DNA from 4 places in the Micromonospora sp. NPDC047753 genome. Region 1 is predicted to be linked to each of the others. Evidence: riboswitches for the same ligand, from Rfam matches in the RefSeq annotation. Region 1 holds a riboswitch; each other region holds the start of a gene.
The links. A riboswitch is a leader RNA that binds a small molecule or an ion and turns the genes downstream of it on or off. The one in region 1 is predicted to bind cobalamin.
Positions count from the first base shown of each region.

Region 2: another riboswitch for cobalamin. It lies ahead of ABZ749_RS17360 (ribonucleoside-diphosphate reductase subunit alpha); the one in region 1 lies ahead of ABZ749_RS13915 (cobaltochelatase subunit CobN).
Region 3: another riboswitch for cobalamin. It lies ahead of ABZ749_RS30670 (prenyltransferase/squalene oxidase repeat-containing protein); the one in region 1 lies ahead of ABZ749_RS13915 (cobaltochelatase subunit CobN).
Region 4: another riboswitch for cobalamin. It lies ahead of metE (5-methyltetrahydropteroyltriglutamate--homocysteine S-methyltransferase); the one in region 1 lies ahead of ABZ749_RS13915 (cobaltochelatase subunit CobN).

Region 1 covers NZ_JBEYSL010000132.1:353-12,891, forward strand. Annotated here, with positions in the region: partial or broken gene ABZ749_RS13915 (cobaltochelatase subunit CobN) at 1-1,574, opposite strand, end outside; cobalamin riboswitch at 1,854-1,983, opposite strand; gene ABZ749_RS13920 (hypothetical protein) at 2,286-2,621, opposite strand; gene ABZ749_RS13925 (RNA polymerase sigma factor) at 2,742-3,323, shown strand; gene ABZ749_RS13930 (hypothetical protein) at 3,316-4,035, shown strand; gene ABZ749_RS13935 (maleylpyruvate isomerase family mycothiol-dependent enzyme) at 4,032-4,808, opposite strand; gene ABZ749_RS13940 (hypothetical protein) at 4,958-5,464, shown strand; gene ABZ749_RS13945 (hypothetical protein) at 5,495-6,163, shown strand; gene ileS (isoleucine--tRNA ligase) at 6,443-9,589, shown strand; gene ABZ749_RS13955 (aldo/keto reductase) at 9,609-10,505, opposite strand; gene ABZ749_RS13960 (MFS transporter) at 10,579-11,832, opposite strand; gene ABZ749_RS13965 (LacI family DNA-binding transcriptional regulator) at 11,991-12,539, shown strand, end outside.
Region 2 covers NZ_JBEYSL010000186.1:422-9,263, forward strand. Annotated here, with positions in the region: partial or broken gene ABZ749_RS17360 (ribonucleoside-diphosphate reductase subunit alpha) at 1-1,214, opposite strand, end outside; cobalamin riboswitch at 1,406-1,622, opposite strand; gene ABZ749_RS17365 (enolase C-terminal domain-like protein) at 2,055-3,452, shown strand; gene ABZ749_RS17370 (FadR/GntR family transcriptional regulator) at 3,460-4,182, shown strand; gene ABZ749_RS17375 (aldo/keto reductase) at 4,190-5,209, opposite strand; gene ABZ749_RS17380 (ATP-binding cassette domain-containing protein) at 5,206-6,024, opposite strand; gene ABZ749_RS17385 (ABC transporter substrate-binding protein) at 6,024-7,079, opposite strand; gene ABZ749_RS17390 (ABC transporter permease) at 7,120-8,127, opposite strand; gene ABZ749_RS17395 (amidohydrolase family protein) at 8,448-8,842, opposite strand, start outside.
Region 3 covers NZ_JBEYSL010000551.1:181-4,156, forward strand. Annotated here, with positions in the region: gene ABZ749_RS30665 (prenyltransferase/squalene oxidase repeat-containing protein) at 1-1,372, opposite strand, end outside; cobalamin riboswitch at 1,476-1,598, opposite strand; cobalamin riboswitch at 1,651-1,781, shown strand; partial or broken gene ABZ749_RS30670 (prenyltransferase/squalene oxidase repeat-containing protein) at 1,921-3,976, shown strand, end outside.
Region 4 covers NZ_JBEYSL010000312.1:191-5,475, forward strand. Annotated here, with positions in the region: gene metE (5-methyltetrahydropteroyltriglutamate--homocysteine S-methyltransferase) at 155-2,404, opposite strand; cobalamin riboswitch at 2,521-2,734, opposite strand; partial or broken gene ABZ749_RS23375 (copper resistance protein CopC) at 3,143-3,376, shown strand; gene ABZ749_RS23380 (DJ-1/PfpI family protein) at 3,649-4,305, opposite strand; gene ABZ749_RS23385 (cation transporter) at 4,537-5,229, opposite strand; gene ABZ749_RS23390 (metalloregulator ArsR/SmtB family transcription factor) at 5,229-5,285, opposite strand, start outside.

The DNA.
Region 1 (12,539 bases):
CCCTTGCCGGGCAGCCACTCCAGGGTGCCGTGCTTGCCCAGGTGCACCACGGCGTCCGCGCCGAAGCCGCCGTCCGCGACCGGCGCGGTCAGCCAGCGGTACGCGGCCAGGTAGTGGTGACTCGGCGGCAGGTCCGGGTCGTGGTAGATGGCGATCGGGTTCTCCCCGAAGCCGCGGGGCGGCTGGATCAGCAGCACCACGTTGCCGAAGCGCAGCCCGGCGAGCACGATGTCTCCGCCCTCGGTGTACAGCTCGCCCGGCGGCTCACCCCAGTGCTCCCGCATCCGCTCGCGCAGTTCGGCCGGCACCTGGTCGAACCACCGCTGGTACGTCGGCCCCGGTATCCGTGCCTCGGCCGCTGCCAACTGCTCCGGGGTGAGCCACTCCACGTCGTGACCACCGGCGGCGATCAGCGCGTGGATCAGCGCGTCGCCGTCGTCGGGCGGCGGCGCGTCACCCAGGTCGTAGCCGGCCTCGGCCAACGCGGCGAACAGCCGGACCGCCGACGCCGGGGTGTCCAACCCGACGGCGTTGCCGACCCGGGAGTGCTTGGTGGGGTACGAGCTGAGCACCACGGCGACCCGCTTGTCGGCGTGCGGCACGTACCGCAGCCGGGCGTGGCGTACCGCGATCCCGGCGACCCGGGCGGCCCGCTCGGGATCGGCGGCGTAGACCGAGAGCCCGTCCGCGTCGATCTGCTTGAACGAGAACGGCACCGTGACGATCCGGCCGTCGAACTCGGGGATGGCCACCTGCATGGCGGCGTCCAACGGGGACAGGCCGGCGTCGCTGTCGGCCCACTGTGCGCGGGTGCTGGTGAGGCAGAGCGCCTGGATGACCGGCACGTCCAGGGCGGCCAGGGCGCCGACGTCCCAGGCGTCCTCGTCGCCGCCACCGGAGGCGTCGGCGGCGACCGCGCCGCCGGCCGCGAGCACCGTGACCAGCAGCGCGTCACAGCGGGCGAAGAGCCCGAGTGGTCCGGCGCCCGCGGTCAACCCGCGCAGCGAGCCGCAGAAGATCGGCAGCGGGTTGCCGCCGGCCTGGCGGACCGCGTCCGCGAGCACGTCGACGAATCCGGTGTTGCCGGCGAGGGCGTGCGCCCGGTAGAAGACGATTCCCACTGTGGGCCGGTCCGGGTCGGCGGGGTGGTCGCCGTGCACGCCGTACGCCGGGGTGGGCGCGGGTGCGGCGAACCCCTCGCCGGTGAGCAGCACCGTGTCGGAGAGGAACCGGGCCAACTGTCCGAGGTTGTCCGGGCCGCCCTCCACGAGGTACGCCAGCGACTGGGTGACGACCCCGGACGGCACTGTGGAGATGGCCATCAGCTCGGCGTCGGGCAGCGCCTCACCGCCGAGCACGACAGTCGGCACGCCGGTGGCGAGCACCGCGGCGAGGCCGTCCGGCCACGCCTGTCGACCGCCGAGCAGGCGTACGACGACGAGGGCGACCCCGTCGAGCAGGGCGGGCACCTCCTCGGCGGCGACTCGGGCGGGGTTGGCCAACCGGTAGTCGGCACCGCTGGCGCGGGCGGCCAGCAGGTCGGTGTCGGCGGTGGACAGCAGCAGGATGCGCACGGCAGGCTCCGGAGAGTGACGCCCTGGCCGCTACGGAGGCGACCGGGGCGATGCGGGTGGGTACGGCGTCAGCCGGTACGACGGCCAGAGCGAACGGCGCGCCGACGCATGGGTCGGGGCCGGTCAGCGCCGGGCGATCAGCTCAGCGGTGCCGGTGTCCGGTGTCCTTGGAATGCACTGCCTGGAATGCGAGACGACGAAAGTCGTCGATGAATGAGACGCCGTGCGTCATCGGGTCCTCCTCGGGTGTCCACGCCCTGGGGTACATCCCGACGGCCGAAGTATCCTGGCTTCCGGATCGACGCTCTCCCCCGGCCTTCCAACCGCAGACACACGGCCGTGACTCACGAGGGGGGATCGCTCCCCGGTGACAGTGGCGGGACCGCGTCGGATTCGCACCGACTTCCTTCACTGCCGTCAGGCCGCGAATGCTGCCACACGGCCGCGCCGCCGGTCAACGCGGACCCCACCGCCACCCGACCACGCTCACCGCATCGACCTGCGAAAATATCGGCGCGCGGGTGATGCCTCCCGTCGCGATGGCGGGCTGGGCAAATTGTTGGTCGGCCTCGCGGACTGGCCCGTGGCAGGGGGCGGAGTGGTCACGCGGCCCCTTTGGAGCTGATGTCGTAGACGATTCAGAAGCCTCGGCTCGCGGTCCGCGCCTCGTCAGACGCCACGCGCGACAACCGACACCGGTCGACGCCCCGATCAACGGGCGTGGCGTTCCGGGTGCGCTCGGCTCCAGGTCCGCATCCGTTCCGGGTAGCCGGTGCGCCCGGCCTCGTACAGCGGCACCGCGTGCTTGCGGGCGATGGCCCCGGCCGCGCGGGGCGTTCCGGTACGGCGGCGGATCCACTCGCCGTCGTGGGCGATCGCCACCACAGTGGTGTCCGTCGCCGTGGTCTCCGGCTCCAGGTAGAACTCCACCCCTCGCCGGCTGGCGACGAACGCCTCCAGCGCCGCGAGATCCTCGCGGGTCGCCTCCCGGTCCAGCTTCGTCGGGGTCGCCTCGGCACCCCGTGACCGGCGACTGAACCAGCTCATGACCAGCCCCTCTCCTCGACACCTCTCCCAGTGCACCACCAAATCCTGGCAATACGCTGCACGGCGGATGGGAAAAACCTGACCCGCGCCGGGTGGAACCCGCGGCGGGTGGGCGGTGTCATGAGTGTGATCCGAACGGAGGCTCCCCTGGACGACGAGACGCTCGTCACCCGCGCTCGGGCAGGTGACCTGGAGGCGTACGACCTCCTGGTCACCCGGCACACCGCGTCCGCGTACCGGACCGCGGTGCTGCTCGGCGCGGGCTCGGACTCCGAGGACGTCATCCAGGAGGCGTTTGTGAAGGCGTACCGGAAGCTGTCCCGTTACCGGGGTGACGCGTCCTTCCGGTCGTGGCTGCTCGCGATCGTCGCGAACGAGACCCGCAACCTGCACCGCTCCCGTGGCCGGCGCGACGGGCTCGTCCTGCGGGCGGCGGCAGCGGACCCGAGGTCTGAGATCGCCGAGGACGACGCGGTCGCCGCGGTCCTCGCCGGGGAGCGCCGGAGGTCGCTGGTGCAGGCGCTGCGGCAACTGCCAACACGGGACCGCGAGGTCATCGTCTGCCGGTTCTTCCTCGATCTCACCGAGGAGGAGACGGTGTCGGCTCTGGGCTGGCCCCGGGGCACAGTGAAGTCGCGTACGTCCCGGGCGCTGGCGAAGCTCCGCGGCCTGCTCGACAGTGCGGAGGTCCGGCATGGGTGACCTCGAACGGGAACTGCGCGACCTGTCCGCCTGGCTGGAAACCCCCGATCCGCCCGACGTGACCGCCCGTGTCCGCGTACGACTGGGCGCGACCCCGCCCCGGCGGCGCCGGTGGCGGTCACTCGCCGCGGTGGCGCTCGTCGCCCTGCTGGTCGCGCTGTTGCCGCCGACGCGGGCCGCGATCGCCGACGCCGTCACGGGGCTGCTGCGCTTCGCCGGGGTCAGCATCGCCACCTCACCCGCCCCGATGCCGCCCGGCGGCACCGCGTCGCCGTTGCCCGGGCAGCGGACCGTCGCCCTGGCCGAGGCCCAGCGGGCGGTGCGGTTTCCGATCCGCCTGCCGGCGAAGCTGGGCACGCCCGAACAGGTACTGGTCGCCGACCCGGACGCCACTGGCCGCTACCGGGTGGCGACGCTGCTCTACGACGGGGGCGCGCTGCGCGTCGACGCGTTCGACGGCCACCTCGACCTGGCCTTCCACAAGGAGATCACCCCGCCGGGCGCGAACTGGGTCCAGGTGAACGGCGACTTCGCCGTCTGGGTTGACGGCCCACACGTGTTGTCCTACGTGGACCGGGCGGGTGGGATCCGCAGGGAGACCGCTCGACTTGCCGCCTCGACCCTGATCTGGCAGGACAACGACGTGAGTTACCGGCTGGAGGGGGCCCTCACCAAGGCCGAGGCGATCGAGGTCGCGCGCTCACTGGGCTAGTGCGCGTTCGGGTCCCAGTCCGCGAGCTGCTCCATCGGCTTGGTGTCGCCGGTGGTTTCCACGACGTCGAGCGGGACGCGCTCGTAGAAGTAGAGGACCATTTCGCTCGCCGTGCCTCGCATCGCCATGTCGCCCGGCTCCGCGTCGGCGGCGAGGTCGTCGCAGCGGACGCCGTCGGCGTTGAGGGTCAGGCGCCAGGAGCGGCCCTCGGTCGTGTGCAGGTCGATGGTCGCCGGCTCGAACGGCCAGGGGACGGTCGTCGCCGCCACTGTCGTCAGGAACTCGTCGACGCCCTCGACCGCGACGTCCGTCGGCAGCGGCTGTGCCGCCCCCTGGGTGAGCTGCACGTCGTAGGTGTGGACGGCCAGTTCCTGGACCTGGTGCCGGGCCACGGCTCCGCTGGTCTCCGGGGCCTGCGAGTGGCCCCACCAGGTCCAGCAGCCGCGGTCCGGGCCGGCCTCGCGCATGGCGTCGAGCATCAGCTCGGTCGACTCGGCGAGCCAGGCGTCGAGGGCTTCGCGGTTGCGGGGCGCGGTCGGGGCGCCCTTCGGGTCCGTCCTCGTCGGGGGCTCGGCGCCCGGGCCTGCCGCGACGATGGTGGCCTGGCGGCGGCGGCCGTCGCCGAGGTGCTGCGCCAGTTCGCGCAGCGTCCAGTCCGGGCAGGTCGGGACCTGGGCGTCAAGGTCGGGGGCGGACGCGATCGCGGCGCGGAACGCCGCCGAGCGGTCTTCGATCAGCCGCAGGACCTCAGGGAACTCCACAGTGTTCGGCACCCCGGATGTGTATCACTGCGCTCCGCCCGCCGGATAGTGAATTTGCCGGCCCAGGACGCGTTCGGCTCCGCCGAGCACCAGGAACCTTGTGGGCCTGGGCGGTGTCGGAAGGGTGCGACGAGTCGTCGACGCGTACCGGAAGGAGCGAAATGATTTCCTGGGGCAGGTTGATGCTGGCATCCTCGGTGGTTCTGCTGGCGGGGTGCACGACCACGACCAGCGGGGCGGCGCCGACGGCGGGGGAAGCCACCACGGCGCGCACCGCGCCCGCCTGCGCGGCGCGGGTCGAGACGGGGTCGCTGCCGGACTGGGCGGACGCCGGGTTCAGCGGGGACGCGCGGGTTCCGCACGTCTTCGGCGCGAAGGGTGACATCGTCGCGGTGCTGTTCGCCCACCCACTGCGGCAGGTCCGGACGGACGGGTCGAACAACAAGATCCTGTGGGTGGCGCGCGCCGCCACGACCTCCCCCGACCCGACCGCGCCGGCGACCCTGGAGATCACCGCGAGGCTGGACGGCACCGACACCCGGGTGATCCGGGAGGTTCCCGGTGGCCCCGGTCCGTCGATCATCGACCTGCCCGAGGCCGGCTGCTGGCGCCTCGACCTGCGCTGGTCCGGGCACACCGACACGATGGACCTGGTCTACGCCCCCTGAGCCAGCGCCGGGCCACCTAGGCTGCCTGACGTGCAGGAGGACGAACGGGTGGCGGCGGCGGCCCGCAACAACGCCGACTGGTGCGACATCGTCTGCGGCAGCCAGGGGTTGGCCGGCCGTACCGACGCCGACGCCTGGTGGGTCCCCCACCGTTCGCCGCAGTGGTACCCGGACGCGGTCACCCTACGGCCGGGCGTCGACGCCGAGGCCCTGCTGGCCCGGATCGACGCCGGGCCCGGCGCGTCGGTGAAGGACAGCTTCGCCGACCTCGACCTGTCCGGGTACGGGTTCCGGGTGCTCTTCGACGCGCAGTGGATCCACCGGCCACCGTCTGCACCACCTGTCGACACACCGCTGGCCCCGGTCACCACACCCGACGAGTTGGCGGCCTGGGCGGCGGCCCACGGCGGCGAAGATCTGTTCCGCCCCGCGCTCCTGGCTGACCCCCGCGTACGGGTGCTCGCCCGCCACGACGACCGGGGTGTGGTCACCGGTGGAGCGGTGCTCAGCGGCGACGGCCCGTACGGCGTTTCCAACCTGTTCGCCCGCGTCGACACCTCCCGGGCCATCTGGCGCGCGGTGTGTGCCACAGTGCCCGGCGCGCCGCTGGTCGGCTACGAGAGCACGCCGGAACTGGCGCCGGCGCTCTCCGCTGGTTTCACCACCACCGGCCCTCTCCGCATCTGGCTGCACGGCTAGCGCTCCGGCCACGGGCCCAGCGCACGGACAGCTATGCTGCTTGGCATCGGCACCGATCCGGCCATCACCGGGGAGCCTCCGGAAGAACGGGCAGTTCGACCGCCCCGGTAGAACCGGACGTAGCGGCACGTCACGTCGAGAAATTGAGCGGCGCCTGCACCGTCGAGGCGCAAGCGGGGTGGTACCGCGGAGTCCTGGCCATACGCCCGGCGCTTCGTCCCCGCGTGGGCAGTGAGCTGATGCCCCCGCGAGCGGACGTGAAGTGTAGGGAGAACGTCGGTGCCGGACGGTCCGTCGAAGTCGCCATTCGTGCCACTGCCCACCAAGATCGACCTTGGCGGGATGGACCGTGCGGTCATCGAGTGGTGGCAGGCCAACAACGTGTTCAACCGGAGTCTGGAGCAGACGGCCGACGGCCCGCCGTGGGTGTTCTACGAGGGCCCGCCGACCGCCAACGGCACGCCGGGCACCCACCACATCGAGGCGAGGGTCTTCAAGGACCTCTTTCCCCGGTACCGGACGATGCGGGGCTTCTCGGTGCCGCGCCGTGCCGGGTGGGACTGCCACGGCCTGCCCGTCGAGCTCGCGGTGGAGAAGGAACTGGGGCTCAGCGGCAAGGCCGACATCGAGAGGATGGGCGTCGCGGAGTTCAACGCCCTGTGCCGCACCTCGGTGCTGCGGCACGTCGACGAGTTCGTCCAGCTCAGCGAGCGTATGGGTTACTGGATCGACCTGGAGCATCCGTACCAGACCATGTCCCCGGAGTACGTGGACAGCGTCTGGTGGTCACTGAAGCAGATCCACGACGGCGGGCGGCTGGTGGAGGACTTCCGGGTCGCGCCGTACTGCACCCGCGACGGCACGACCCTGTCCGACCACGAGGTGGCGCAGGGGTACGAGACCGTCACCGACCCTTCCGTGTACGTGCGGTTTCCGGTGCGCGGGGACGTGGTCGGACACAGCGGCGTCGACCTGCTGATCTGGACCACCACCCCGTGGACCCTGGTGTCCAACACCGCCGTCGCCGTACACCCCGGGGTGACGTACGCCCTCGCCCGCACCGGGCAGGGCACGTTCGTCGTCGCCGAACCGCTGGCCCGGCGGGTCCTCGGCGACGAGGCGGAGATCCTGGCGACCGTACCCGGGTCGGCCCTGGAAGGACTGCGGTACGAGCGGCCGTTCGACCTGGTCGACATCCCGGACGCGCACCTCGTGGTCCTCGCGGAGTACGTCACGACCGAGGACGGCACCGGCCTGGTCCACCAGGCGCCGGCATTCGGCGCGGACGACCTCGCCGTCTGCCGCGCGTACGGGTTGCCGCTGGTCAACCCGGTCGCCCCGAACGGGCGGTTCAACGACGGCATCGACCTGGTCGGTGGGGTGTTCTTCAAGGACGCCGACGCGTTGCTGATCGACCGTCTCAGGCAGTCTGGTCGGTTGTTCCGGCACGAACCGTTCGAGCACCCCTACCCGCACTGCTGGCGGTGCCACACGCCGCTGATGTACTACGCGCAGCCGTCCTGGTACATCCGGACTACCGAGGTCCGCGACGAGCTGACGCGGGAGAACGACAACACCAACTGGTTCCCGGAGCACATCAAACACGGCCGCTACGGCGACTGGCTGAAGAACAACATCGACTGGGCGGTGTCCCGTTCCCGGTACTGGGGCACCCCGCTGCCGCTGTGGCGATGCCCGGACAACCACGTGACCGCTGTCGGTTCCCGTACGGAGCTCGGGGAGCTGGCCGGCGCCGACCTGTCCGAGCTGGATCCGCACCGCCCGTACGTCGACGAGATCACCTTCGCCTGCCCGGACTGCGGCCGGACCGCCACCCGGGTCCCGGAGGTGATCGACGCCTGGTACGACTCCGGGGCCATGCCGTTCGCGTCGTTGGGCTACCCCCACGTGCCGGGTAGCAGGGAGATCTTCGAGCGCACCTACCCGGCCCAGTACATCTGCGAGGCGATCGACCAGACGCGGGGGTGGTTCTACACGCTGATGGCGGTGGGCACGCTGGTCTTCGACCGGTCCCCGTACGAGAACGTCGTCTGCCTCGGGCACATCCTGGCCGAGGACGGCCGCAAGATGAGCAAACACCTGGGCAACATCCTGCTGCCGATCCCGTTGATGGACACCCACGGCGCCGACGCGGTGCGCTGGTTCATGGCGTGCTCCGGCTCACCGTGGTCGCCACGCCGGATCGGGCCCGCCCCACTCGACGAGATCGTCCGCAAGGTGTTGATGACCTACTGGAACACAGCGGCGTTCTTCTCCCTCTACGCGGCGAACTCGACGTGGGCGCCGCAACTGGCGCAGCCGGTCGCCCAGCGGCCGGTGTTGGACCGGTGGATCGTCGGCGAGGTCCACGCCCTCGCGGCCGCCGTGGACGAACGGATGCAGAACTACGACACGGCGCGCGCCGGCCGGCTGCTCGCCGACTTCATCGACGACCTGTCGAACTGGTACGTGCGGCGGTCGCGGCAGCGCTTCTGGGAGGGCGACCCCGACGCCCTCACCACCCTGTACGAGTGCATCGACATTCTCACGCGGCTACTGGCGCCCTTCGTTCCCTTCGTCACGGAGCAGGTGTGGCAGCAGGTCGTCCGGCCGGGTGCCGCGACGGCCGCGGAGTCGGTACACCTGGCGACCTGGCCAACCCCCGACACCACACTGATCAGTACGGAGTTGTCGGCCCAGGTGGCCACGGCGCGGGCGTTGGCCGAGGCGGGACGGTCCGCGCGTAAGGCGAGCAGTCTGCGGATCCGTCAGCCGTTGAGCCGGGCGCTCGTGGGCCTGCCGGCCGGCACCGTTCTCCCGCAGGCGTTGCTGGACGACATCGGCGACGAGTTGAACGTCAAGGTCCTCCAGCCGCTCGACGCCCAGAGCGGGGTCATCGACGTGCGGGTCAAAGCGAACTTCCGGACCCTGGGCCGCCGGTTCGGCAACCGCACCCAGCGCGTCGCGACGGCGATTGCCGCCGTGGCCCCCCGCGACCTGGTCGACGGCGTCCGGGCGAACGGGACGTACCCGCTGTCGGTCGACGGTACGCAGGTCGAGGTGGGCCTGGACGACATCCTGATCACGGAGGTGCCGCGCACCGGTTGGGTCGTGGAGTCCCAGCGCGGCGCGACGATCGCGTTGGACACCGAGATCACCCCCGAACTGGCAGCCGAGGGCGTCGCACGCGACGTCGTCCGTATCGTTCAGCAGGCCCGCCGCGACGCCGACTTCGAGGTGGCCGACCGGATCACGGTGTCGATCGCCGCGTCCGCCGAGGTGGCGGCGGCGATATCCACGCATCAGAAGCTCATCGCGCACGAGACCCTCGCGCTCAGGCTGACCGTGGTGGACGCGTTGTCGGAGGGTTTCTCCGGCACCGTGGGCAACGGCTACGAGATCGTCGTACACGTCGTGCGGGCCTGAGCGGTGGCCGGGTGGCCGGTCAACCGAGCCGGGTCAGGTCCTCCGGGGTCAGGCGCAGGGCACCGGCCGCCACGTTCTGCGCCAGGTGGTCCGGGTTGGCGGTGCCGGGGATGGCCAGCACGTGGGGGCCCTGGTGCAGGGTCCAGCCGAGGCGTACCTGCTGCGGGGTGACGCCGTGCGCGCGGGCGACCGCCTCGACGGCCTCGCCCTGCGTGGTGCTCGCGCCCGCCTCCCGCCCGGTGCCGACCAGCGCGAAGAACGGCACGTAGGCGATGCCCCGCTCACCGCAGAGCCGGACGAACGCGTCCTGCTCCCGGTAGGCGTCCACCCCGTAGTTGTTCTGCACGCAGACCACCGGCGCGATGCCCGTCACCTCGTCCAGCTGTTCCGGCCGGACGTTGGAGAGCCCGAGGTGCCGGATCAGCCCGGCGGCCCGCAGCTCGGCGAGCGCGCCGAACCGGTCGGCCACCGGCACCGCACCCGGCCCTCGGCCGAGGCGCAGGTTCACCACGTCGAGCTGGTCGCGGCCGAGCCGGCGAAGGTTCTCCTCCACCTGGGCCCGCAACTGCGCCGGGGTGAACGCCTCGGTGAAGCCCGCCTCCGGGTCGTACCCGAAACCGACCTTGGTGGCGATCACCAGGTCCTCCGGGTACGGGGCGAGCGCCGCGCGGATCAGCTCGGTGGCGTAGCGGGCCGGGCCGGTGCCGACACGTAGGGTGCCGCCGGGCGAGACGTAGAACGCGGCGGTGTCGATGTGGTTGACGCCCAGCTCCACGGCGCGGCGCAGCAGGGCGACGGCCCGGTCAGGGTCGGGGTTCGCGGTGATCCGCATGGAGCCGAAGCCCATCCGGCGCACGGTGCGGTCGCCCAGGGTCCAGGTGCCCGCCGCAGCGGCGGTGATCTCGTCGGTTGGCATCGGGCGACCCTAACCAGCTCGGGTACGTGACGCAGTCGGCCACGCACCCGATACCGCCCGACGGCGGAGTGGGTTAGTTTTTAATGGCAGATGAAACCGCGTGCGGCGGGCGCAGCACCGGCACCAGCAGCAGGGTCGGCAGCAGCAGCAACGGCACCGCCAGCAACGCGCGCAGGGTGCCGACCTCGTCGCCGACCAGCCCCAGCAACGGCGGGCCACCGAGGAACGCGGTGTAGCCGATCACCGCGACCACGCTCACCCGCACCGCCGCGTGCGCCTCGTCGTCGGCCGCCGCGCTCATCCCGACCGGGAAGCCCAGCGACGCGCCCAGGCCCCACAACGCGACGCCGATGACAGCCACCGGCCCGGAGCCCGCCAGCACCGCCAGGCCGGCGCCGACGACGGCGAGACAGATGGTGCCGCTGAGCACCGGCACCCGACCCCACCGGTCCAGCGCGATGGTGCCGACGGTGCGTCCGACGGTCATGCCGACCACGAAGACCGCGAAGACCGCCGCGCCGGCGGCCTCGCTCAGCTCCCGTCCATCGATGAACGCCACGGCCAGCCAGTCGTTGGCGGCACCCTCGGTGAACGCCGCCACCAGCACGAACAGCCCGATCAGCAGGGTGCGCGGCTCCCGCCAGGCGGCGAGCTGAGCCCGGCGGCGGGCAGCCGGGGTGGCGTCCGCCGGGTCGCCGGTGTGATCGCTGCCCACGGGCAGGAACGTCCGGGCGGCGAGCGCGGTGCCGGTCAACACGACAACCGCCACAGCGACGAGATGCGCGCCGACCGACACGTCGAACCGGGCCGCCCCGGCGCCCAGCGCCGCTCCGGCCACCGAGCCGAGGCTCCACCCGGCGTGGAACCGGGGCATGATCGTACGAGCCAGCCGCCGTTCCACCGCCGCGCCCTCGACGTTCATCGCCACGTCGCAGGCGCCGGAGCCGTAGCCGAGGGCGACGAGTCCCAGGGCGACGATGGCGAACGACCCGGTCATCGTGGCGCCCAGGCCCGCCACGGTCAGGCCGACCGCGACCACCGCGGTGGCGAGGGTGACGGTGCGGGCCGCGCCGAGACGCTGGGCGAGCAGGCCGGCGGTGGGCATGGCGAGCAACGCGCCGACGCTCATCGCCAGCAGCAGCAACCCGAGTCGGCCGGCGGAGAGGTCCAACGCCTCCCGGACCGCCGGAACGCGGGAGAACCAGCTACCCACGGCCAGCCCGTTGAGGGTGAAGGTGACAGCGACGCCATTGCGGGCGAGCCGCACCGTCCGCAGGGTCGGCGACGCGGTTTCCGGGGCTAACGGGCGACTGGTGGGGGCGCTCACGAGGGTAAGTCCTCTTTCTCGGGGTGATCTCCTGGCACGATCGCACACCTGAGAGCGCTACCACCACAACCGGGCACCGCCCCTTACCGCTGCTGGACCGGCCGGGGCATGATGGGCAGGCGTTGGTCCGACCGGACGGGCCGCCGCAGGAGGCGACGATGACGACAGCGGCACACCGACCGGCCACTCTTGAGGACGTGGCCCGGGTCGCCGGGGTGTCCCGGTCCACCGCGTCGCGGGTGATCGCCGGCACGGGGTTCGCCTCGCCGGCCGCCCGGAAACAGGTCACGGCCGCCGTCGACCAGCTCGGCTACGTGCCCAACCCGGCCGCGCGGGCGCTGGTCCACGGCCGAGGCGGCGTACGCCTGGTCGTGGCCGTTCTGGGCACCAGCGCCGCCGTGCTGGACGACCCGTACGTGAACCAGGTGGTCGGCGCGGCCGCCCGGGTGTGCACGCCCGCCGGTGTCGGGGTGGCCCTGTGCTGGCTGCCGTTCGGCGACCCCCGCAGCCTCGACCAACTCGACTGCGATCGCAGTGTGTGCGGGGTGATCCTGGTCAACACCACCGAGGAACTGCTGGCGGCGGTGCCCCGGTCGCTGCGCGGTCGGGTGGTCTCGATCGGCATCGGCTCGGCGACAGTGCCCTCTTTCGACGTCGACAACGCCGCCGGCTCCGAGGCGGTGCTGCGTCATCTGTACGCCTCGGGT
Region 2 (8,842 bases), on a different contig from region 1:
TTCGACGCGTCCTTGAAGGTCATCCAGCCGTTGCCGGTCTGGGCGAGGGTCCGCATCATCTTCCCGTACAGCTCCCGGGCCGGGACCTGCCGCACGTAGCGGCCCTGCGCCTCGGCCTGCCGGTACGCGGTGTCGAACCGCTCCCCCCACAGGTCGGGCAGCTCGGGCACCTCGTGCGGGTCGAACAGCGACCACAGCTCGTCGGCCTCGACCCGGCGCATGAACTCGTCCGGCACCCAGTTGGCCAGGTTCAGGTTGTGGGTACGGCGGGCGTCCTCGCCGGTGTTGTCCCGCAGTTGCAGGAACTCCTCGATGTCCGGGTGCCACGGCTCCAGGTAGACGCAGGCAGCGCCCTTGCGTCGGCCACCCTGGTTGACCGCGGCGACGCTCGCGTCCAGCGTGCGCAGCCACGGCACGATCCCGTTGGACTGCCCGTTCGTGCCCCGGATCAGCGCGCCCCGGGAGCGGACCCGGGAGTACGCGATGCCGATGCCCCCGGCGAACTTGGACAGGTTGGCGACCTGGGCGTACCGGGCGTAGATCGAGTCCAGCTCGTCGAGCGGGGAGTCGACCAGGTAGCAGGAGGACATCTGGGTGTGCCGGGTGCCGGAGTTGAACAAGGTCGGTGAGCTGGGCAGGTAGGCCAGGCTGGACATCAGCCGGTAGAAGTCGACCGCCTCGTCCGCCGTCCGGGACAGGCCGCAGGCCACCCGCAGCAGCCAGTACTGCGGGGTCTCCAGCACCAGTCGGCTGATGGGGTGGCGCAACAGGTAGCGGTCGTACACCGTGCGCAGGCCGAAATACTCGAACCGGCGGTCGCCGTCCGGGTCGATGGCGTGGTCGAGCGTCGCGGCGTGTGTGGCGACGAACGCGGCGGTGTCGTCACCGATCAGGCCCTCGGCGTGGCCGACCCGGATCGCCGCGCTGAACGAGGTGATGCCCTGTCGCCGCACCTCCTTGTCGACGTAGCCGGCCAGCAGCCGCGCGGCCAGACGCGAGTACTGCGGCTCCTCACCGATCATCTCGGCGGCGGTCTGGATGGACAGCCGGTCGAGTTCGGCAGTGGTCGCGCCGTCGTAGAGGCCGCTGATGGTGCGGGTGGCCACCCGCAACGGGTCGACGTCGGTCAGGTCGTCGGCCCACCGCTCGACCGCCCGGACGATCTTGTTCACGTCCACGGGTTCGGTGCCGCCGTCGCGCTTGCGGACCTGCATCGGCGTCCGCCGCACTGTCGCGTCGCCGCTGGCCGGGACTACCTCGGTGACTGTCACCACTCGCTCCTCGGAGTTCGAGACCTGGTGGCCCGGACGCGAGGAGACAGACACCGACGGACGCCACGCCGGCCCCGGCGTGGGTCAGGTGGCGTCAGCCGTCCCACGCGGCCTCGGACCGCCGCCCACCCGGGTGGGGTACGCGGCGCGCTGGCAGGTCTTCGGACTCGCGGGCACGACCGGGCTCGCCGGTCTCCTACTGGCCGTCGCTTCCCAGGCCGATGGTGGCCCAGTGCTGATGACGGCTGTCGTTCCCACTCACCGCTGCGGGACAGTCCCGGATTTCCACCGGGTTCCCTGTTGCCTCGACCGCACCGGATGAGCGGCCGAACCAGCTGCGCTCGACACCATATATAGGGACGCAGTCGTTGTCACACCCCACATGTCGGTCTCGGGCGTGTCGGCGGCGATGCGGTGACCACCGTCACCAACCCCCGGGAGCACGCTGCGGCCGACCGACGCCGGGCGCCGGAGACGGGGCTCTGCGCACTGGTGTCGACATTCGACAAAGATTTGACGTATCGAGGCCACGGCACTGGAGACCACGCCCATACGTCGCCGTCGATGCCTCGCGGCGAGCCGGAACATCCAATCACCAGGGTCCGCCGCGCGTGGCACCTTGGCCCGCCAACCGGCATGATCGGAGTCAAGGCGGCTCGACCCGAGAGGGTAAACATCATATGTCTGCACGTCCGAGGTGATCGACAACGTTGACGCGCTGGAGCAGCCCTCCGTATACTCCCAGTGATCATCTGATCTTTAGCCTAGCCGGGCGAGGAGCGCATGCCGCAGATCACTGCCGTCACCGTCGAAGACGTCCGCTTCCCCACCTCCCTGACCGCTGACGGGTCAGACGCCATGAACAAGGACGGCGACTACTCGGCGGCCTACGTCGTCCTGCACACCGACGGCGTCGACGGCGTGGGCGCGCCACTCGCGGGGCACGGCCTGACCTTCACCATCGGACGGGGCAACGACATCGTCGCGGCGGCGGCAGTCCACCAGGCACAGCTCCTCGTGGGCCAGGACGTGGCAACGATGGCAGCGGACATGGGCGCGGTCTACCGCCTGCTCACCTCCGACTCGCAACTGCGGTGGCTCGGCCCCGAGAAGGGCGTCGTCCACCTGTCCCTCGCCGCCGTGTTGAACGCGTCATGGGACCTGGTCGCCCGGGTCGCCGACAAGCCGCTGTGGCGGCTGCTCGTCGACATGACCCCCGAGCAACTCGTCGACATCGCGGACCTGCGCTACCTGTCCGACGCGCTGACCCGCGACGAGGCACTGGCCATCCTGCGGGCCAAGGAGAGCACAAAGGCCGCCCGCCTCGCCGAGCTCGACCGGACCGGCTACCCCGCCTACACCACCTCGGCGGGCTGGCTCGGCTACGGCGACGACAAGCTGCGCCGACTGTGCCAGGAGGCGGTCGACACCGGCTACGGCTACGTCAAGCTCAAGGTGGGCGCCAACCTCGACGACGACATCCGCCGGTGCGCGATCGCACGGGAGATCCTCGGCCCGGATCGCAACCTGATGATCGACGCCAACCAGGTGTGGGACGTCGGTCAGGCCATCGAGTGGGTCACCGCCCTCGCCCGCTTCACGCCACTGTGGATCGAGGAGCCGACCAGCCCCGACGACATCCTGGGCCACGCGGCCGTCCGCCGCGCCGTCGCTCCGATCGGCGTCGCCACCGGCGAACACTGCCACAACCGGGTGATGTTCAAGCAGCTCTTCCAGGCCGAGGCCATCGACTTCTGCCAGCTCGACACCGGCAGGTTGGCCAGCATCAACGAGATCGTCGCCGTGCTGCTGCTCGCCGCGAAGTTCAACGTCCCGGTGTGCCCGCACGCCGGCGGTGTCGGGCTGTGCGAGATGGTCCAACACGTGTCGGTGCTCGACTACGTCGCGATCTCGGGGGACCTCACCAACCGGGTCACCGAGTTCGTCGACCACCTGCACGAACACTTCACCGATCCCTGCATCATCCGCGACACCGGTTCCGGCAGCGGATACGTCCTGCCCGGCCAGCCCGGCTACTCCACCCGGATGCGTCAGGAGTCGGTGGCGCTCTACCGGTTTCCCGACGGCCACTACTGGGCGGCGACAGACCCGACTACCGTGTCATCTCCGGAGGCGGCGTACGTGATCGCGGGTGGGAAGGCCACCCCCGCCGGCCGTTAGGGGAATCATGTCTCGCACGGACGAAGTGGTCAACGGCATCAAACGGATGATCCTCGAAGGGCAGTTCCGGCCCGGGGACCGGTTGCCCATCGAGAAGGACCTCGCCGAGCAGCTCGGTGTCTCGCGAGGTTCCCTGCGCGAGGGGATGTCGGCCCTGTCGATCCTGGGGATCGTCAACATCCGTCAGGGCGACGGCACCTACGTCACCAACCTCGACGCGCCACAGCTGCTGGCCCCGATGAATTTCGTGGTCGACTTCCAGGGCCAGGGCGACCCTCGGCACATCCACACCGTCCGCCGGCTGCTGGAGTGCGAGGCCGCCTGCCTGGCGGCGACCAGGATCACCGACGAGGCCCTGGCCCAGGCGGGTGACCTGCTCGCCGAGGCGGCCCGGTTGGTCGGCCAGTCACCGCCGGACCACGAGCGGATCATGGAGATCGACATCGCCTTTCACCGGATCATCGCGGTGCACGCCGAGAATCCGGTGCTCGTTGGTCTGATCGAAGCCTTCGCCGGGCGCACCATCCGTGGCCGGCTCTGGCGGAGTCTGCACGAGGAGGGCGCGGACCTACGCACCCATGACGAGCACGTGGCGATCCTGAAGGCCCTCGTGGCACGCGACCCGGAACGGGCGCGAACCCGGATGGCCAACCACCTGATCGGTGTGGAGGAGTCGTTGCAGGGGTTACCCGACGACGCTGACGCCAGCATCGAGACGGCCCGGTCGTGACCGACCCTCACGGCTGTACGTCGAGCAGCCCCTCGTCGTACAGCGCCGCCCAGAGCTGCTCCGGGACGTCGACACCAGACCGATGGAGGGTCTCGGTCACCTGGACGTCGTCCCGCATGCCGACAACGGTCGAGACCACGGCCGGGTGACGACGGACGAACGCCAACGCCGCCTGGGGCAGCGTGACGCCGTACGCCTGACAGACCCGTGCTATCCGGCGGGCGTGGTCGATCACCTCCGCCTGCGCCTGCTGGTAGTCGTAGACGGCGTCGGTCGGCGGCATGTCCCGGGCCAGCAGCCCGGAGTTGTAGACACCGGCGACCACCACACCGACGTGGCGGGCCTGCGCGACGGGCAGCAGGTCGGTCAGCGCGCCCTGTTCCATCAGGGTGTACCGGCCGGCGCACATAACCACGTCCACGTCGGTCTCCGCCACGAAGCGGGCCAGCATCGCCGACTGGTTCATTCCCGCCCCGACGGCGCCGATCACGCCCTGCTCCCGCAGCTCCACCAGGGCCGGGATCGCCTCGTTCGCGGCCTGCTGCCAGTGCTCGTCGGGGTCATGCAGATACACCACGTCGATCCGGTCCAGGCCGGTGCGCCGAAGGCTCGCCTCCAGCGAACGGCGGACGCCGTCGCGGCTGAAGTCCCAGACCCGGCGGTGATCGGCGGGAACGTCGAACCCTTCCGGATCCCGCTGGTGCGCCGTCTCCGGTGACGGCACGAGCAGCCGGCCGACCTTCGTCGACACCACGTACTCGGCGCGGGGGCGGGAGCGCAGGGCCGCGCCCAGGCGTCGTTCGGACAGGCCCAGCCCGTAGTGCGGTGCCGTGTCGAAGTATCGGATGCCGCCTGCCCACGCGGTGTCCACGGCGGCGGCGAACTGCTCGTCGGACGTCGCCCGGTAGAGATTGCCGCCCTGGGAGGCGCCGAAGCCCAGTGGGCTCAGCCGCAGCGGCGGTGCAGCGCCGCCGCGGCTCGTCGGACCCGCGGGACCGCGGGCGCCTCCCTGGACGGCGGCCCTCACCGCTCGTCCCGACCCACGCTGGTGCTGCCGGTCATCGCGGCGACCAGATCGTCGGTGGTGGCCTCGTCGGCGCGGAGCTGGGCCGCGCGCCGGCCGAGGCGCAGCACCTCGACCCGATCGGCGATCTCGAGGACCTGCGGCATGTTGTGGCTCACCAGCACCACCGACATGCCGGCGTCGCGGGCCCGCCGGACGACATCGAGCACCCGTCCGGTCTGGACCACCCCCAGGGCCGCGGTGGGCTCGTCGAGGATGACCACGTTGGTCGCCCAGATGATGGCCCGGGCCACCGCCACGCACTGCCGCTGCCCACCGGACAGCATCGCGATGGGGGTGGTGACCCGGGGGATCCGTACGCCCAGTTCGTCCAGCGCGGCGGCGGCGCCGTGGCGCATGGCGCGCTTGTCCAGCAGCCCGAGCCGGCCGAGTGGTCCGGAGCGAAGGATCTCCCGGCCGAGATACAGGTTGGCGGCCACGCTGAGGTCGTCGGCGACGGCGAGGTCCTGGTAGACGGTCTCCACCCCTGCCCGTCGGGCGTCGACCGGGGTGGAGAACTGGACCGGACGGCCGCCGACCCGGATCTCGCCCTCGTCCGGCGGGTGCACACCGGACAGGGTCTTGATCAGGGTGCTCTTGCCGGCGCCGTTGTCGCCGATCAGCGCGACGACCTCACCGCGGCGGACCGTGAAGTCGGCGCCGCGCAACGCCTCGACGTGCCCGAACCGCTTGACGATGCCGCGGGCTTCGAGGACCGGCGGCTCCGCGTCGGTGGGTTGCTGGTCGCTGGTCGGGGTGGCCGTGGGGTTCACGCCCATCACTGCACCGGCGGGTTGGCGCAGCTGGGCTCGAGCACCGCCTTGATCTCCGCCGAGTCGATGTTCTCCTTGGTGACGAAGGTGACGCCGGTGTCGGCCGACGCCAGCGGCGCCTTGTCCCGAAGGTGCTTGACCATCTTGTCGACGCCGAAGTAGCCCATCTTGAACGGGTTCTGCACGACCAGCGCCGAGATCTGGCCGTTGCGTACCCCGGCGATCTCGTCCGGGGCGGCGTCCCACCCGATGATGACCACCTTGCCGGACTTGCCGGCGGCCTGGATGGCCTGCGCGGCACCGAGCACGCTCGGCTCGTTGGCCGCGAAGACACCCTTCAGGTTGGGGTTGGCGGTGAGGATGTTCTCGGTGACCCGTCGGGCCTCGTTGACGTCACTCTTGCTCGGCTGTTGGCCGACCAGCTTCAGGTTGGGGTACTGGGCGAGGCCGGCCTTGAAGCCGTCGACCCGCTCGGTGTTGGTCTGCGATCCGGGCTGGAACTCGACCAGCGCCACCTCGTGGTTGCCGGGGCCGAGTTCGGTGGCGAGCAGCTTGGCCGCCTCGGTCGCCGACGCACGGTTGTCGGTGGCGAAGAGGGGCACGTTCGACGGCTGCGGGCTGGTGCCAGAGTCGATCATGGCGACCGGGATGTTGGCGCTGAGCGCCTTGTCGGTCGCCGGTGCCAGCGCGCTGGAGTCGGTCGCCGCGTAGACGATGCCGTCGACCTTCTTGGTGACGAAGTTCTGGATCAGGTTGACCTGGCCCTCGACGTCGGTCTCGGCGGTCACCCCGTCCCACTGGACGGTGACGTCCCCCGCGCGCTGCGCGGCGCACTCGGCGCCCGCCTTGACGGTGTTCCAGTAGTCGGCGCCGACCGCCTTGGGTACGACGGCGAGCTTCAACGGGCCGCTCGCGTCCTTGGCCGCACTGTCGCCGCCGCCGTCGCGAACCTCGACCCCGCCGCAGGCGCTGAGCAGGGCGGTCGCCGCGGCCGCGGCCAGGATCGCCTGCACGCGCAGGAGTCGTCCTCGCGTCCGCCGGCTGGTGGTGGTGTGTGCCATGGTGTGTGTCCTTCCTCGTTCGGACTCTCGGAATGGCATGTCAACCCCGTGATTCCAGCCGCCGGCGGCGGTACTGGTCGAAGTAGACGGCGGCCCAGATGATCACGCCGACGATCACCTGCTGGTAGTGGATGCTGATGTCGAGCAGGACGGCGCCGTTGCGGACCAGGGCGATGAGGAACGCGCCGATGATGGTCCCGACGATCCGGCCCTGCCCGCCGAACAGGCTGGCTCCGCCGATGACGGCGGCGGCGATGACGTCGAGTTCCAGCGAGATCCCGTAGTTGGGCTGGCCGGAGTTGACCCGGGACGCGGCGATCATGCCGCCGAGCCCGACCAGCACGCCGGCCAGCACGTACACCCCGGTCAGGTGCCGCCCGACCCGGATGCCGGAGCGGCGTGCCGCCTCCAGATTGGAGCCCATGGCGTAGGTGTACTGACCGAAGCGGGTCTGGGAGAGCAGGAAGGCGACCCCGACGGCGACCAGGACGGTGATCACCACGGCGAACGGAATGCCGAGGATCTGCCCGTTGCCGAGCAGTTGGAAGGACCGGGGAAGGCCATAGACGCCGACGGCGCCGGTGATGATGAAGACCAGGCCGCGGCCCACGGACATGGTCCCCAACGTCGCGATGAACGGCGGAATCCGGGCCACCGTCACCAGCAGCCCGTTCAACAGCCCGGCCAGCGCGCCGACGCCGATCGCGACCGCCGTCGCCGCCCAGAGCGAGAAGCCGAGGTCGCGTACGACCATCGCGCCCAACACGCCGGCGAGCGCGGCGACCGACCCCACGGACAGGTCGATGCCCTTCGTGATGATGACCATCGTCTGGGCGGTGGCGATGATGGCGATCACCGCCGTCTGGGCCCCGATGTTGAAGAGGTTGTCCGCTGTCAGGAAGTAGGGGCTCGCGAAGGTCAGGGCGATGAACAGGACGACCAACGCGGTGGCGGCGGTGAACTCGGAGACGGCGTGGGAGATCCGTTCCCGGAACCAGTCGCTGAGTTCGCCGCGCTGTGTGCCGGCGGTTGCCTCGACGCTACTCATCGTCGGACCTGACCTCCCCAAGCGTGGTGCCGGCGTCCGACGGGGACCCGCCGACGAGCCGAACGTCTGTGAGCGACCGACCCCGCTCGGCCGGCGGTGCGGCGAGGTGCGCGCACAACCTTGGAGATAGGTCGGATGATTCCCGCGATCAGGCGTTACCTTGCCACGCATTCACGTATGTTGCCAAGGTCTTGCGGGCATGTTTTGCCATCGTTACCTGTGCCACCGAAGCCATACGTCTGACCAAATCGACACCGACTGCCGCCGCTAGCATGTTATCGATAACATCCTATGTCCCCAGGCCGAAGGGCGCTGCCGTCTCAGGACGGGGCCAGCCGGTAGAAACGGCCGGCGGTCCGGCGCCAGATCGCGGCCCGCTCGTCGTCGGAGAGCGGGTCCAGCAGGTCACCGAGGACGGCGACCCAGCGGGTGTACGAGGTGGCGAGCAGGCACACCGGCCAGTCCGAGCCGAACATCAGCCGATCCGGCCCGAACACGTCAAGGGCGTGCTCGACCGCGGGCCGCAGGTCGGCAGCGGTCCAGGACCCACCGTCCACTTCGGTCACGAGGCCGGAGAGCTTCGCCGTGGTGTTGGACTCGGCCGCGAGCGCCCGCAGGTCGCGGTGCCAATCACCGAGTTCGGCGCGTCCGAGCGGGGGCTTGCCGAGGTGGTCCAGGACGAACCGCACCTGGGGCAGGTCGCGGACGAGCCGGA
Region 3 (3,976 bases), on a different contig from region 1:
TGGCCAGGGTGCCGCCGTCCCTGGACACCTTCCAGGTGGAGGAGCCGCTGTTGGCCAGGCCGTTGATCGAGGTGATGGTGCCGGTGCCGCTGGTGGGGATGCGGGCGGTGACACAGCCGCTGGGGGTGGCGGACCCGATGGCGGCGTCCAGCACGGCGCCGAGGGTGGTGGTGGCGGCGGTCGGCGTCAGAGTGACCGCGCAGGGCTTGATGGTGCCGCTGCCGTTGTCGATGATCACGGCGAGTCGGCTGGCGGTGCCGGCGGTGAATCCGCTCGCCGCGACCCAGGTGGGCGCCCCGGCGGTGACCGGGGTCGGGGGAACGGCGGTGTAGCCCGCGCCGGCCAGGGCCCGCACCGCGTCGATCGAGGCGTACGCCGACGGAGTGGTGTTGGTGGGCAGGTACTTGAACCCGCCGCCGGTCAGCTGCTGAGCGCGCAGGAAGTCGATCGGGGTCTTACCGGCGGTGGTGGTGAAGTCGGTGCCCTGGCTTGGGATGCCACAGGCGTTCAGCCCGGAGACCGCCCAGGCGTTGGAGTCGGTGTTGACGCCGAACATCGAGGTGAAGGCGCCGGAGGCGTTGACGAGCTTGCCCTTGAGGAAGTTCTTCGCCTGGACGATGTCGGTGTCGGTGTTGGGCACCCCGGCGACGCAGAGGGCGGCCATGGCGGCGCCGGTCATGTCGATGTCACTGGCGGCGGCGAGTTGGGTGGGGTTGCCCTCGGCCTGGCTGAAGGTCCAGCCGCCGTCGTTGTGCTGGTTGTTGCGGATCCGGGTGACCGACAGGTTGAGCAGCGCCTGCGGTACGCGGGCGGCACCGGTCTGGGTCTTCGCGCCGGCCAGGGCGAGGGTGGCGAAGACGGTGCCGTTGACGTTGGCCGGCGGGCCGTAGTAGCCGGCCGAGCCGGTCTGCCAGTAGGCGATGGTGTCGGCGATCAGGTTGCGGGCGGGGGAGACCCGGGCGGGGTCGATGCCGGCCGCGTAGGCGTTCAGGACGCCGCGCTCGTAGTCGGTGACGACGGGGGAGGTGCTCGGCCAGGACGCGGCGGAGAGGTGGTTGCGGTAGACGGTGCGGGCGTTCTTGGTCGTGTCGCCGGAGGGGTAGACGTCCACGGCCGCGACACCGGCGGGGGCGAACGCGCTGAACGCCCATTCGTTCGACAGCCCGCCGCTGGCGTAGCTTCCGTCTGCGGCCTGCAGGGTGCGCAGGTAGGCGACGCCGTTGGTCTTGGCGGTGGCGATCTGCGCCGCCGTCGAGGTCGCGGCGGCCGGTGCGGCACCGGTCGCGACCGCGACGACAGCGGCGATCAGCGCGGCGGCGGGAACCGTCGCGAGACGTCTCCGGCGACTGCCGGGGGAAAGGCGCGAGGACATCGGGTCTCCTTGGGGTACGGGGCACGACTGCCTCGACCCGGGGCCCAGCGGGAGAGCCGGCGGAGCGGGGCGGGCCGGCCGCAGGACGCGTGGGACGGATACCGCAGGTGCTGCGTCACCACGTGGGTAGTCGGGCTCGGGACGGCCAACCGTCCTCACCGTTGCGCGTCAGCCCCGGATTCCCACCGGGTTCCCCCACGCGATGACGCGGTCACGGTATGGGAGGAAGCCCCTACCGCGCGCTGTTAGGTAGATGACACGCCCTCGCGTTGACGAGGTGGTCGCGGTTGTGGTCCGATGACCGCGATCCAGCAGTCAGGGGAAGCCGGTCAAAGTCCGGCGCTGGCCCGCAGCCGTAGGTCCCGTTTCGGGACGAGTCGGATTACCTGGCTGGATAGTGCACCGCAGCGCCGTCGAGGTACACGGCGCGGAGCAAGATTTCCGAGACTTGTCCTCGGGGTCCGCGTCCGCGCCTGCGCCGCTAGCCCCTTGAGAGAGTCGCCATGTCTCCACTGGTCAGTCGAACGTCGCGGACTTCCGCGCCGTGGTTGGCGTTTGTCGCCGCGGTGACGCTCGGCGCGTTGGCACTGGTGGTGCCGACCCGTGCGGCGATCGCCGATCCGCTTGAGTCCTGCACCCCGACCCAGGGCGCCATCGTCGCGGTCGATTTCGGCGCGTGGGGCGGGCCGCTGCTGCGGGGCTGCGACGTCACTCCGACCACCGGCCTGGACCTGCTGCACGAGGCGGGTTTCACCACGACCGGCACCGCTCACGACGGCCCGGGTTTCATCTGCCGGATCGGCTCACCCGCCTTCGAGTCCGGTGCCGAACGCCCGGCGCCGGCCGACGAGGCGTGCCAGTTGACGCCGCCGGCGACGGCCTACTGGTCCTACTGGATCGCCCCGGCCGGGCAGGAGCACTGGACCTACAGTCCACTCGGCGCGATGTCCCAGCGGCCCGGCCCGGGTGAGGTCGAGGCGTGGGTCTTCGGCGGCACCGACATCGGCGGCGCCACCGGGGCGCCGAGCTTCACCCCCGCGTCGGTGCGCGCGAGCGGCCCGACTCCGACCGCGACCCCGACTCCGACCCCGACCGGGACGCCCGCACCGGCGCGCCCGACGGAAGCGCAGGTCAAGGCGGTTGCGAGTTACCTCGTGGGGCAGCTCGCCGACGGCGACCACGTCGACAACGGTTTCGTTGACTACTACCGGACCGTCGCCGTCGCCATCGCCCTGGCCGGGACCGGTGGGCAGGACCAGACCCTCACGAAGGTCGTCGACTACCTGCGGGCACACGTCGACGCCGCCATCTTCCCGAACGGTGGCACCGCCGCACCCCACATCGCCAACGTCGCCAACCTCGCGCTGTTGACCACGATCACCGGCGGCAATCCGCGCGCGTTCGGAGGTCGTGACCTGATCGCCACGCTCACCGACCGGGTGTGCGCCGCGACCGACGTCGACGCCGGCTGTGCCGCCGCTGGTGACTTCGCCGGATCGAGCGATCCCCTGACCCACGCGACCGCCCTGCTCGCGCTCAAGCGGGCCGGCGTCACCCCGCCGGCCGCGACCGTCACCCGACTGACCGAGCAGCAGTGCGCGACCGGAGCCTTCGCCGGTGTATGGCGCAGCCCCACCGACGCCTGTGATCCAGACCTCGCGGCCACGACCCTGGCCGTCCTGGCGCTGCACACGCTCGGCGCGACGCACGATGCCGCGCTCGGTTCGGCCAAGGCGTTCCTGACCGGCGCGCAGGAGACCGACGGCGGTTACCAGCCGTACACCGGCGCGGGGGTCACCGACACCTACTCCACCGGGTACGCCGCGCAGGCCCTCGCCGTGCTGGGTGTCGCCGACCGGGCTGCCACCGCCACCGGTTTCCTGGTCGGGCGGATCGTCACCGGCGGTGGGCTCAACCCCGACCCGAGCAACCCGGACGCTGACCTTGCCGCCACCGGCGCGGCGGCGCTCGCACTGGCCGGCAAGAACCTGGCCACCCTGGGTGAGACGCCGCCGCCGGCCGGACCGCGACCCGATCTGGTCAAGGGGGTGTCCTACCTCGTCGCGCCGACCAATCTGGTCGACGGCAGGTACTACGAGTCGTTCCCCGGCTTCCCCGACTTCGGGTTGAGCATCGACGGCGCGTACGCCCTGGCCGCCACGGGCGGGAACGACGCCAAGCTGCGGGCGATCGTCGAGTTCCTGCGCGGCGGCGGCGCTGTCGGTGACGGCGGGTTCACCGTCGACTCGTGGCTCGGCATCGGCACCGACTACGCCGCCGGCGGCGCGATCGGCAAGGTCGCCCTCCTCGCCCAGGTCACCGGCTACGACCCACGGTCCTTCGGTGGACACGATTTGATCGCCGCGCTGGGTGACGTGACCTGCGCCAAGCTCGACGAGCAGGCCGGCTGCGCCGGGGCCGGCAACTACCGGTACGCCACCTCGGTGTTCGGGCAGTCGCTGGGCATCATCGCGCAGCTCCGTGCCGGACAGGGCGACGCGGCCGCCAAGCCGATCGCCTTCCTCAAGGGACTTCAGCGCGCGGACGGGTCGTTCCCCAGCCTCATCCCGGCGGGGGACGCCGACCGGGACGTCGACAGCACCG
Region 4 (5,285 bases), on a different contig from region 1:
GAGCCCACCCACGCGGTAGGCAGGGGCTCGACGACGGCCCGCACTGTTCCCCTGCGGCCGAGTTGACCTCACCCCGCTACTGCTGCTCATCCAGGAACTTGCTTGCCCGGCGTGCCGGGCGGGATCAGCTCGAGATCCCACCCGGCACAGCGCGTTACTCGCGGCGAAGCTCGGCAGCAGCGGCTACCAAATGTTCGAGGGACGCCTGCACCTCCGCGTAGCCGCGGGTCTTGAGACCGCAATCGGGATTCACCCACAGCCGCTCGACAGGGACCGCCGCCGCTGCCCGACGCAGCGCCTCGACGACCTCGTCGTGCGCGGGCACCCGCGGTGAGTGGATGTCCCACACACCGGGTCCGACGCCGCGGCGGTATCCGATCGCGGCGAGGTCGTCGAGGACCTCCATCTTCGAACGGGACGCCTCGATGCTGGTGACGTCGGCGTCGAGAGCGTCGATGGCGGTGATGACCTCGCCGAACTCCGAGTAGCACAGATGGGTGTGGATCTGGGTGCCGTCGGCGACGCCGGAGGTCGCCAGACGGAACGCGCCGACCGCCCAGTCCAGGTAGGCATTCCGGTCGGCCTTGCGCAACGGCAGCGTCTCGCGCAGGGCCGGCTCGTCGACCTGGATCACCCGGATGCCCGCGGCTTCGAGGTCGCGGCACTCGTCGCGCAAGGCGAGCGCGACCTGATCGGCGGTGTCGCCGAGCGGCTGGTCGGCGCGGACGAACGACCAGGCCAGGATCGTCACCGGACCGGTGAGCATCCCCTTGACCGGCTTGTCGGTCAACGACTGGGCGTAGGTGGACCAACCGACGGTCATGGGTGCCTTGCGGGTGACATCGCCGTAGATGATCGGCGGGCGTACGCAGCGGGAGCCGTAGGACTGCACCCAGCCGTGCTCGGTGGCGGCGAACCCGCTCAACTGCTCGCCGAAGTACTGGACCATGTCGTTGCGTTCCGGCTCGCCGTGCACCAGCACGTCGAGACCCAACCTCTCCTGAAGACGGATGACCCGCTCGACCTCAGCTCGCATCCGCTGTTGGTAACCCGTCTCGTCGAGTCGCCCAGCCCGGTACGCGGCGCGGGCCTTGCGCAGCTCGTCGGTCTGTGGGAACGAGCCAATCGTGGTCGTTGGCAGCGCCGGCAGACTCAGCCTCGCCTGCTGCGCGGCAGCGCGTTGCGGGTAGGCGCCGCGCTGCCGGTCCACCCCGCGCAGCGCGGCGAGGCGCCCTCGCACACCGTCGTCATGCCATCCCGGCGGGGCCGACGCAAGCGGCGCGGGCAGGGTCGTGGTGCCGTTGCGCAGCGCCCGACCCAGCAGGACGACCTCGTCGACCTTCTGCCGGGCGAAGGCCAACCGGTGGCGCAGGTCCGGATCGAGCGCGGTGTCGACGGACAGGTCCACCGGCACGTGCAGCAGCGAGCACGATGTGGACACCGCGACGTGGTCGGCGAGCCCGGTCACCGCCGCGCCGGCGCTGATCGCCGCTCGCACGTCGGTGCGCCAGACGTTGCGGCCGTCGACAAGCCCGGCGACGATCGTCTTGCCACGCAACTGCCCCGCGCCAGCGAGCCGCTGCAGGTTGCCGGGCCCGGCGACCAGGTCCAGGCCGATCGCCTCGACGGGCGTGTCCAGCAGAGCGGGCAGTGCGCCACCGAGCTCCCCGAAGTAGGTGGCGACGAAGATCCTCGGCCGCTGCTGCACGGCGCCCAACCGGGTGTACGCGTCGCGGAGCGCGGCGATCTCAGCCTCGCTGCGGTCGCTCACGTAGGCGGGCTCGTCCAGCTGCACCCACCGCACTCCGGCGTCGGCGAGCGTCCCCAGGATGTCGGCGTACACGTCGATGAGGTCCGCCAACCGGTCAAACGGTTGCCCGCCCCCGTCGGCGGGCTTGGACAGCAGTAGGAACGTGGCCGGTCCGACCAGCACCGGGCGGCTCTCGATGCCGAGGTCACGGGCTTCGCGGTACTCGCGCAACGCCTTCGCGGGGTTCGCCGCGAAGACGGTGTCGGCGCCGACCTCCGGCACCAGATAGTGGTAGTTCGTGTCGAACCACTTGGTGAGCTCCAGTGCCGGCTCGGCGTCGACGCCGCGGGCCATCGCGAAGTAGGTGTTCAGCTCGGACAGGCCGAGGCGGGTGAAGCGTTGCGGGATGGCGCCGACGGCCACGGCGGTGTCGAGCACGTGGTCGTAGTAGGAGAACGTGTTGGACGGAATCGCGTCCAGACCTGCGTCGCGCAGCGCCCGCCAGACCTCACCCCGTAGCGCGGTGCCGGTGGTCTCCAACTCCTCCGCGTCGATGTGACCCGCCCAGTAGGCCTCCACGGCCTTCTTCAACTCACGGTTGCCGCCGATGCGCGGATAACCGAGCACGGTGCTCTGACCGAATGCGGTGTTCATGGGGGTCCTTCCCTCGAAGCGGCCGAGGACTCGCGCCACAGCAGGGAAGGAAGGGGTACGGATGCGTACCGGCTTCCGCCCCGGCCGTCCCGAGAGACCATCGGCGGCGCACACCGGCTGGCATGCGCGGCGCTGGCAGGTCTTCGGACTCGCGGGCGTGACCTGTTCGGTCGCCTACTGGCCGTCGCTTCCCAGACCTCGCGGCCCAGTGCTTGATGACGGCGGTCGTTCCCACTCACCGCTGCGGGGCAGTCCCGGTCTCGCACCGGGTTCCCTCTTACGACGCCACGACCATTCAGGCCACGGCGAACCAACACCGTTGTCCATCCTAGGGCTCCGTACGCGATTTGGGCTTGGCATGTCCGCCCTGCGGGACCAACGACGTCGCGGCGCGCCTCCACCTCATGCCAGGGCGAACCCTCTGAGCCCCTCGATGCGACCGAGACCCGCGTCCACCCGGACACGAACGCTCGTTGAGGACTCCGCCCCGCCTCGACGACGGCACAGCCTTTCACATGTGTGACACAGGGCTGGAACCGCAGCGTATCCAACTTTTGCTACCTGAGGAAAAAGATCGCGACCTTTTGCGAAAAGCCTCACCGCGGTGAGGATATTCAGATGCGTCGTCTCCCTCAGTCTCCTGGCCGCATGGTCTCGGGCCTGCTCGCGCTCGTCCTCGCCTCGGCGGTCACACTGCTCGCGTCCGCTCCGCCGGCCGCGGCTCACGGGACCCTCGCCATGTCCACACCGGTGGCCGGCGCCACTGTGAACGAGCCGTTGACGACGGTGCGGCTGTACTTCACCGAGAAGGACGCCGCCAACGCGTACTTCACCATCACCGCCCCGGGCGGCAGCCGGGTCGACAACGGCTGGACGTACGGGGAGCCCAAGCCGCTGGACAAGCCGGTACGGGAGTACTTCCTGGTCAACGGCCAGTTCGAGCCTCGCGAGTACACGACGGGTTTCCCGGCGGTGGTGGCCCTCGCGCATCTGCCCGCCAAAGGTCAGTACTCGGTGAGCTACCTGTCGGTCGCCGTCCCACTGGCAGACCGTCATCTGCGAGGCCCGCACCCGCACCGCGACCGGCCCGAGCGGCGAGTCCGCCGAGGTGACCGACAACGTGATCGTCCTGCGCCGCCGCTGACGGAACCGGCGGCAGCGAAGCGGGCATCAAACGCGGCCGAGACACCGCAACCCAGACAGACCACTAGCGGTGACGCCGGCGCTCGGCCCACGTCAATGCCTCACCGGGTCCAGACCGTGCCCCGTGCCTGGTATTCAAGGGCCTCTTCGACCTGGACAGCGACGTCCGCGTTGAGCTCGCGCGCGACGAGGTGCAGCGCCAGATCCAAGCCGGACGTGATGCCGGCGGCGGTGACCAGGTCGCCGTCGTCGACGACGCGCGCGTTCTTGACAACGCCACCGCGCGCGGCCAACTCTTTCTTGGCAACCGTGTGAGTGGTGCAGGGACGGCCGGTGACCAGTCCGGCCGCGGCAAGAATGATCGCGCCGGTGCAGAGTGACGAGATGGTGAGACCCGGGCGGCGTGCCGTCGCGAGCGCCTTCGGGAGCGCCCCATTGTTGATCTCCGCCCAGATGCCGGGCTCTCCGGGACGACCGCCACCGGGTACGACGATCAGATCCGCCTCCTCGGGCCGCCAGCCGCGGTCGATCGTCACGCGAGTGCCGAATGCGGCGGTGATGACGCGAGGCCTGCCGAGCACCATGTAGCCGGTGTCGATCTTTCTGCTGCTGTACCACCCGGCCAGCGAGAACACTTCCTGCGGCGCGATGAAGTCCTGCTCCTCAACGCCGTCGAACATGACAATGCGTACCCGCAGAGGCCCTTTCGCATCGCGCGGGGTGGCCGCAGTCGCCTGCCCGCCGATCAGCGTGCCCACGCTCGCGGCGGCACCGCCCGTCAACACTGCCCGTCGTCTCACCAGCAACCCCTCTGATAACCGTCAATATCTGAATAGTCGGGGGCGGAGGAGGGAAAGTTCCTGACGTTGTTGGCACCAGGCCAGCCTCCGTGATCGCCGGCGGGGGCCGTCGTCAATCACCACCAGGCGTTGCTCTTTCCGGGCCTTCATCCAGCGCTGCGCCGGGGCGCGCCCGCCCCAGTCGTCACGTTAGGTGCAGCAGCCGTCGGCGCAGCCGGGTGCAGTGGAGTCGTCTACCACTGTGGTGGGGGTGCAGCAGGTGTCGCCGCGCCAGGCTTCGCGGCCTTCCTTGATCGCGACGGCGGCGATGGTCAGCGCGGCGGCTGGGTCGGCCCACCACCAGCCGAACAGCGAGTTGACGGCCAACCCGAGGAGCACAACGGCGGACAGGTAGGTGCACAGCAGGGTCTGTTTCGAGTCGGCGACCGCGGAGGCGGAGCCGAGTTCGCGGCCGGCGCGGCGTTGCGCGGCGGACAGGATCGGCATGACCGCCAGCGATACGGCCGCGAGGAGCAGGCCAATCGTGGAGTGCTCGGGGCGGTCGGTGCCGAGCAGCGCGCGCACGGACTCGATGCCGACGTAGCCGGCGAGGGCGAAGAACGAGATCGCGATGATGCGCAGCGCGGTGCGTTCACGGCGTTCATGGTTCGGGCCGGAGAACTGCCACGCCACCGCGGCGGCGGAGGCGACCTCGATGATCGAGTCGAGGCCGAAGCCGATCAGCGCGGTCGACGATGCGATCGTCCCGGCACTGATCGCCACGGCCGCTTCGATGAGGTTGTAGGTGATGGTCGCGGCCACGAACAGCCGCACCCGGCGGATCAGCACCGCCCGTCGAGACGGCGGCGGAGCCGCGGTCAGCGAGATGTGCGGCAGGCTCATCAGCAGCAGCCCTCGGCCTCGGTGCTCGGGCAGGCGGCCGGGTCGACCGCAAGGGC